2 regions of the Paenibacillus sp. BC26 genome follow, and region 2 is predicted to be linked to the other one. Evidence: riboswitches for the same ligand, from Rfam matches in the RefSeq annotation. Region 2 holds a riboswitch; the other holds the start of a gene.
The links. Region 2 has a riboswitch for thiamine pyrophosphate ahead of BM412_RS04205 (acetylornithine deacetylase). Riboswitches for the same ligand answer to the same signal wherever they lie in the genome.
Positions count from the first base shown of each region.

Region 1: linked by a shared signal. The riboswitch ahead of thiM (hydroxyethylthiazole kinase) and the one ahead of BM412_RS04205 (acetylornithine deacetylase) in region 2 are both predicted to bind thiamine pyrophosphate.

Region 1 is NZ_FPAD01000006.1:140,333-143,823, forward strand. It holds gene thiD (bifunctional hydroxymethylpyrimidine kinase/phosphomethylpyrimidine kinase) at 1-607, opposite strand, end outside; gene thiM (hydroxyethylthiazole kinase) at 604-1,416, opposite strand; TPP riboswitch at 1,506-1,614, opposite strand; gene BM412_RS29110 (hypothetical protein) at 1,798-2,124, shown strand; gene BM412_RS29115 (hypothetical protein) at 2,297-3,115, shown strand; gene BM412_RS29120 (DUF4328 domain-containing protein) at 3,112-3,491, shown strand, end outside.
Region 2 is NZ_FPAD01000001.1:997,390-1,000,880, reverse strand. It holds gene tenA (thiaminase II) at 1-78, opposite strand, end outside; gene BM412_RS04205 (acetylornithine deacetylase) at 106-1,398, opposite strand; TPP riboswitch at 1,471-1,581, opposite strand; gene BM412_RS04200 (methyl-accepting chemotaxis protein) at 1,630-3,491, opposite strand, start outside.

The DNA of each region.
Region 1 (3,491 bases), on a different contig from region 2:
TGCGAAACTCGTAGAAGTCCCGTCCATCGTAGAGAATATCGATCGCCTGCCCGTCATCGGACAAATCATGGCCTCCTTTGAGCACGACATGCTTCGCCCCGAAATCGGCTAACCGTCTCGCCGCTTCTTTGCGCGCAGCAATGCCGGAGATCGTCATCCCCGTCAGCGCTTCCGCTTCCGGCACATTAGGCGTGACAACCCACGCGAGCGGAAGCAGCGTTTCTTTCATGGCGCGGACCGCTTGTTCGAGCAGCAGCGAAGCTCCGCCCTTGGCGATCATGACCGGATCGACAACGACCTTGCTCCAGCCGTAGCGGCGGATTTCCTCAGCCACGGCAACGATAATCTCATCGTTGAACAGCATGCCCGTCTTTACCGCATCCGTGCCAAGATCGTCGCCGATGGCCTCAATCTGCGATCGAACGGCATCTGCCGTCAGCGGATAGATCCCTCGCACGCCGAGTGTATTCTGCGACGTAACAGCCGTAATGGCCGACATGCCATACACCCGCAGTTCTTGAAAGGTTTTCAAATCGGCTTGAATACCGGCGCCGCCGCCGCTATCCGAGCCTGCAATCGTTAATGCTCTAGCAATCGATGTGCTCATTGTTCAATCCGCTCCACTCGGCCCAGCTTCTCGATATCCGCTGCGGTTACATTCGCCAACTGATCGAGGAACGCGATTTGGAAGCTGCCCGGTCCTTGTCCGGCCGCCTTGCCGGCAGCAAGCTCGGCCGCAACGCCGTATGCGGTCAATGCAGCCACGGAAGCCAAGATCAGATCGCTCTCCACCGCCGCGAATGCGCCGATAACCGACGTCAACAGACAGCCCGTTCCGGTAACACGCGTCAGAATAGCATCTCCGTTGCGCACGGCAAACGTTCTCGTTCCGTCAGAAACGATGTCGGCCTCACCGGTAATCACGACAACTGTGCCCAGCTGCGCAGCCGCATGCTTAGCCAATTCGACAACATCGCCGCCGCTTGTACCGGCATCGACGCCTTTGATCGTCCACTCGCGGCCGACCACGTTTGCGATTTCCGCCGCATTGCCCCGAATGATGCTGACTTTCACGTCTGCGAGCAATCCTCTTGCCGTATCCGTACGATACGCCGAAGCTCCCGCGCCAACCGGATCCAGCACGACCGGAACACCATGCGCATTCGCCGAGCTGCCCGCCAGCTTCATCGCTTCAATTTCCGTTTCGTTCAGCGTTCCGATGTTCAGTACGAGCGCTCCTGAAATCTTGGCGATATCCGCGACTTCCTGTTTGGCATACGCCATGACCGGCGAAGCTCCAAGTGCCAGCAAGCCGTTCGCAGTAAAATTCGTGACGACGACATTCGTAATATTGTGAATTAACGGGTTTGTTTCCCTTACTTGTTTCAGCTTGCTCGCTACCGTTTGAATGTTCATAGCCTCAGCCACCTCTTCATTCCTATTTTTCCAATTTAAGCATCAAAAAAACGCCTTACCCGCAGAACGAGGGTAAGGCGCAACAATGCGCACGACAGCCGTGAACTTCCTACGATGGCATTACCCAACAGGTTAAACGGTCTACGACGGATTAGTCGTACTCTCAGCCTGTTTCTACAAGCTCCCGCGCTTATTCGATTGTGATCAGTGTAATCCATGAGACCCGAAATTGCAACGAAATTCGAGGGCTCTACTCGCCTCGAGCAAGCCAATCCGGCATGGTCGGATACGGACGATTAACTAATTCTATCCGGAAGTCCTAGCAAATTGAAATTACTAGAATAGGATGGAGTATCCCGCTTTGAAAGGAGGATACAGCTCATGGCAGGTTTAAAAACGTTTGTAAATAATACAGGAGCCGCTTTGGATATTACGCTGTTTATCCGCGCAGGCTTTGAGCCTTACAACCAATATGGCACGGAATCCTTTACCCTTGGACCATTTGGGACGGAAGAGGTTGCTTACGGCGACGACGACAACACTTTTCTAAATGGAATCCTGCTTTTCACGATCTTCGAAGGCGACCTCTACAGCAAAATGCAATTCGTCGTTACCCTCGAAAGCACTTTGGATGCTTTACTAAACACAAACAGCACCCTTACGTACACGCTTTCGAACACGGATTATGTCCTTTCGGGCAGCAACTAGTACCGCTTTGATCAGGCTCGGTAAAATGATGAACCCCGCTTCACCCAATGTGATAGCGGGGTTCATTCTTTTCCAAATTAATATTATTGTAAAAATGCAGGATTTTTACATAATTCATTGAATACTAGCAAATATTGTTGAACTTTACGATAAATTGGAACGGATGATATTCTTGGAACAACCACAAGTACAAGCTGTACGAGGGCGATTAACCTCTTGGCAGCAATGGCTGATTGCGCTCGTGCTTTTATTGCTTCCCTTATCAATCGCCCTCTATTGTTACCTCCCTCAATACAATAGCTTCTCCGCGCCCGGAGGGCTTGTGTCCATTCAAGACATTGGCGTAAAGGGCAGCGTTCACTTCGTCTATGTCCGCGAAGGTTTTACCCGCAATCGGTACGAGAAGTTATCGGTCAGACGCTCTTATCCGGATGCCCAATTCACGCGAGTAAGCGCCTCCGCCAAGGAAGCAAGTGACGACATGCTCGATTTCGAAAAGTTGCTGAAGGACGATACGATTCGTCACGCAGTGGATTCCGCAGCAGACATTGCGGATCAGCCGAGCTCGGTCGATCAGCTGGAGGACCGGGAGAACAAGCTCATCGAAGAAACCTCACAGTATTATGGGAATTCGATCGGGCTCATGCTCGGCATCGGCTTGTACGAGGAAGAAAAGCACGTCGACTTTTCGAAGCTGGGCAAACTCACTATTGCCGGTACGGGTACGCTCGAGGAGGATCAATCCGTTGGCTCTGTCGGTGCCATTCGCGAGAAACTACGGACGGCGGAAGCCGAAGGGGCTGATATTTTTCTGGTTCCCAAGGACAAAGAAACGTTTATGTATGAGGGCCTCAGCAACGAGGAGGAAGCGCTGCAAGTCGCCGGGGAACTTCATTTGCGTTTACGGGTTGTCCCCGTAGCCAGCCTGGAAGAAGCCATCTATTATTTAAGCAACTATCCTAAGTATGAATTGGAGCTCGATCCGAAGTGAACTTAAAATCAGAATTTATCTCATTTATCCTCAAAATCCTTCTGGCCGCTCTCTTAGTAGCAGCACTGGCCGATCTGGTCTTCTCCTTCATCTACATGATCGACTTGAATATGTTCAGTGACTACATCTATCCGATGTACGGTTTTGTAGATATCGTTTCGGTTGTGCTTTACTATGTAGCCGCTATCGTATATCTCATCTGGATATACCGGGTGCACATGGACTTGAATCGACTTTATCTTCAATTCCCGCGAACGCCGGGATCCGCCATTGCCTGCATGATCATTCCGTTCTATAACTTCTATGGCATTCCGTCCATCTATCAGCAAATCGGCAGCCACTATCAGCGGTCAGCAGCGATAAGCAAGGACGGTCA
Region 2 (3,491 bases):
CGTCAGAAAAGGATGCTGATGGCTCTTCGCCCAAATCTCATGCGCTGAATGGTACAGCCTTTCACTAAATCGACTCACTGGTATTCCTCCATCCTCTTGCAAGTTCTATCCTTCATGGCCCGGCTTTCTCCGATTACACCAATCCGCGATGAAGCCGATCATGACTTTGACGTAATCCACCAGTTCCTTCATGTCCGTGCTTTCATTAACGGCATGCGCATGCTCAAGCTCGCCGGGACCGTAGATGACCGTCGGTATGCCTGCCCGCCCCAGCCAGCCTGCATCCGTTACGGATGGACTCATGCCCAGCTGCGGTTCGGCACCTAGCACTTGTTGGTGGTTGGCATACAATGCCTTCAGCCCTTTGCTCTCCCTGTCCAGCTCCAGAGATGGGAATATTTCGCCGCGTTCCTCGATCATCGACCGCCCACCCCATCGGAAAACAGGCGGATTGTTCCGCAGCCAAGGATCGGCTTGCGCAATGGCGAGCAAATGCTCCTCGATCTCGGCAGCAACCGTTTCATAATCCTCATCGGGATAGAAATGCACCGTGATCCACAACGCGCATTTGTCTGCAATAAAGGCCGCGTGGCGACCTCCTTCAATAACTGCGGGATTGATCGTATTCGAACCGGCCGGAAAGCCGGGGTAAGATTTGGTCACAGCCCAGTGGCGCTCCAGCTCTTGAAGCCCTGTAATCAGTTTGGCCATCTTCTCGATCGCGCTGGCCCCTTGAACGCCGCCGCCGGCATGGATCATGCGGGCTCGCATGCCATCATGATAGGTAACCGGACTTTGAATCGTCACCCAGCCGGTGATAACCCCGCCTTGTCCTTGTATTGCCATTCCGCTTGTATCCGCCACAACGGCGAAATCCGCCTTATAGCCGCGTTCCATGCAAGCACGCGTCCCCGCTTCACCGGCCTCTTCTCCGATAACCGAATGGAACAGCAGATCGCCTCTTAGCTCTGCTCCCGCTTCGGTTAGCAGTTTCACGGCGAATAGCAGCGCGGCGAGCCCGCCTTTCATATCCGCTGTTCCCCTGCCATAGGCTCTACCCTCTTTCAGAGTTAGCCGGAACGGAGTCTCTTCCCACTCGCTGCTATCTCCAACCTCAGCTACGTCCATATGGCCGTTCAGCAGCAGACTTTGATACGTCTCCCGCTGCGTGCCGTATTTGATCGCAGTCACGTTTGGATCACCGGGATAGACCTCCCACAGCTCCGTCTCAAATCCATTCGTTCGGAGATAGTCCGCCAAGAACTGCTGTGCCTTCCACGTGTTTCGCGCAGGCGGGCTGACCGTCGGGAAAGCGATCAATTCCGTCAGCAGGGCAAACAGTTCATCCTGTCGTTCCTCTACCTGTTGCTGCACATGTGAAATAAAGGAATCTTTCATTACCTATCTTCTCCTTTCCGTAGGAAAGCAGGCACGAACAACAGAAAAAAACCATTCGAGAATATACGAATGGTTTGAATTCGATACGTTCTCTACGCCAGCATTACCTGGTTCAGATTAACGGTCAGGGAAATAACGTTCCCTATCTCAGCCAGACTCCATCCAGCACCCGTACTTTCAATATGAAATTATCCTCACTATAGCCTATTAAGCTGCAATTGACAACAAAAGTTAAACTTTAGACGATTCGTTCACATGAAATCTCTTTACGAGATCATTCAACGTTACGCACAATGCATTGAGCGCATCCGCCTCTTCCACGACTTTCCCGAAGCCCTTCACCTGCTCTGCCATCGTTTCCGATACTTGCTCGGAGGATGCCGCACTCTCTTCCGAGATAGACGACATCTCATGAACCTCGCCGGCTAATTGATTGGAATCTCCGGATACTTCGGTGATGAACGCGCCGTTTGTTCGAAGGATTTCCGTAATTTGATCGATCGTGCCCGACAGCATCCCGAATGCCTGACTTAGCTGGTGAACGGCTTCGGATTGCTCCAGCGATCTCTCCTTCACTTGCTTCATGGCACCCACCGTATGATTTGCATCCGACTGCACATTCAGGATGATTTCGCTGATGTCTTCCGTCGATTTCCGCGACTGCTCCGCCAGCTTCCTAATCTCGCTCGCCACGACAGCGAAACCTTTCCCGGCTTCTCCCGCTCTCGAAGATTCAATGGATGCATTCAGCGCCAGCAAATTTGTCTGAGTCGCGATATGGGTGAGCTGCTCGATGATCGTGCTGATGTTTTGCGTTTTGTCATTTAGATTAAATATTTCCCGCTCGATATTGGTAATCGCCGATCCGTTATCTTGATTAATCGCATGCAGATCTTGCATGAGCGACATGCCGTTCTCGTTGCTGACCTGCATGCCGTCCACGACTTGAAGAATGACATGCGTATTGTCATACAGCTGCTTAAATTTATCCGATAGATTCGCGGATATTTCGGAGCTCTTCTCAATCGAATACGATTGCATCTTATTGCCTTGGGCAATCTCGTGCAGGGAAGCCGATACTTCTTCCGAAGACGCCGTTACTTCCTCCGCTACGGATGCGAGGGAACGAGATGAAGCATGAATGTGTCCGGATACCGTGCGGATACTTCTTGTCAGGGTCTCCAGCTCTTCCACCATGCCGTTGAAATTCGTTCCAATCTCGCCGATCTCATCCTTGCCGAGGATGGATGTGCGGATCGTAAAGTCGCCTTCCTTGACCCGTCTCATATCGAGAATAAGAGTCTTCAGCGGCTTTGAAATTCTTCTGCCCATCAGGTAAGCAACTAGAGCGGCTAGAAGCACAACACCGATTAATACGATCATAATGCGTTTCGTGAGCGTGTTCACATCGCGATAGATATCGCTTTTCGCAGAATCGATAAGCAGTGTTTGGCCGTTGGACAGCTTCGCAAAGGAGATCATCTTGTCCTCGTTATTCTCTTGCACTGTCGTAACACCCAGCTCTTGCTTCTTCATCTGTTCCGCCAGATTGGCATGAATTTTAGCGAGATTATCGGTTTGCTTCAATTGCGGATGAATGAGGAAATCCAGATTCGCGTTCAGCAAGGCGCCGTAGCTGTTCTCGTAAGGTTTGATGCCGGATACGATATCCGTAAACAAGTTAAAGTTAATGTCCATCCCTACGATGCCGATGGATTCGCCGTCTTTGAAGATCGGTACGACGTAACTGATCATTTTGACGTTGATATTTTCGTTCATGTAAGGATCCAACCATACAGGCTTACCTGCGTTAACCGGGATATAATACCACCCCACATGAGCCAGATCGGTCGGGTCATATTGACTGAAATCTGTCGGCGTCAACTGTTCGATCTTGCCGTCTCCGTCCGAATCCGCATGGAACAGCCCAGATGTAGGAGCGGTAAAATCGGGATTGAAACGAATATAGAATGCCATGGCACCCTCGGTATTTTGTGAAAACTGTTCGGCCAAAGGCCTTATTTTCTCCTGGAGGTCTTTCACGTAACCGGCGTCGCTCTTGAACTTCCGTACATCATCAAGCATGGAAATCG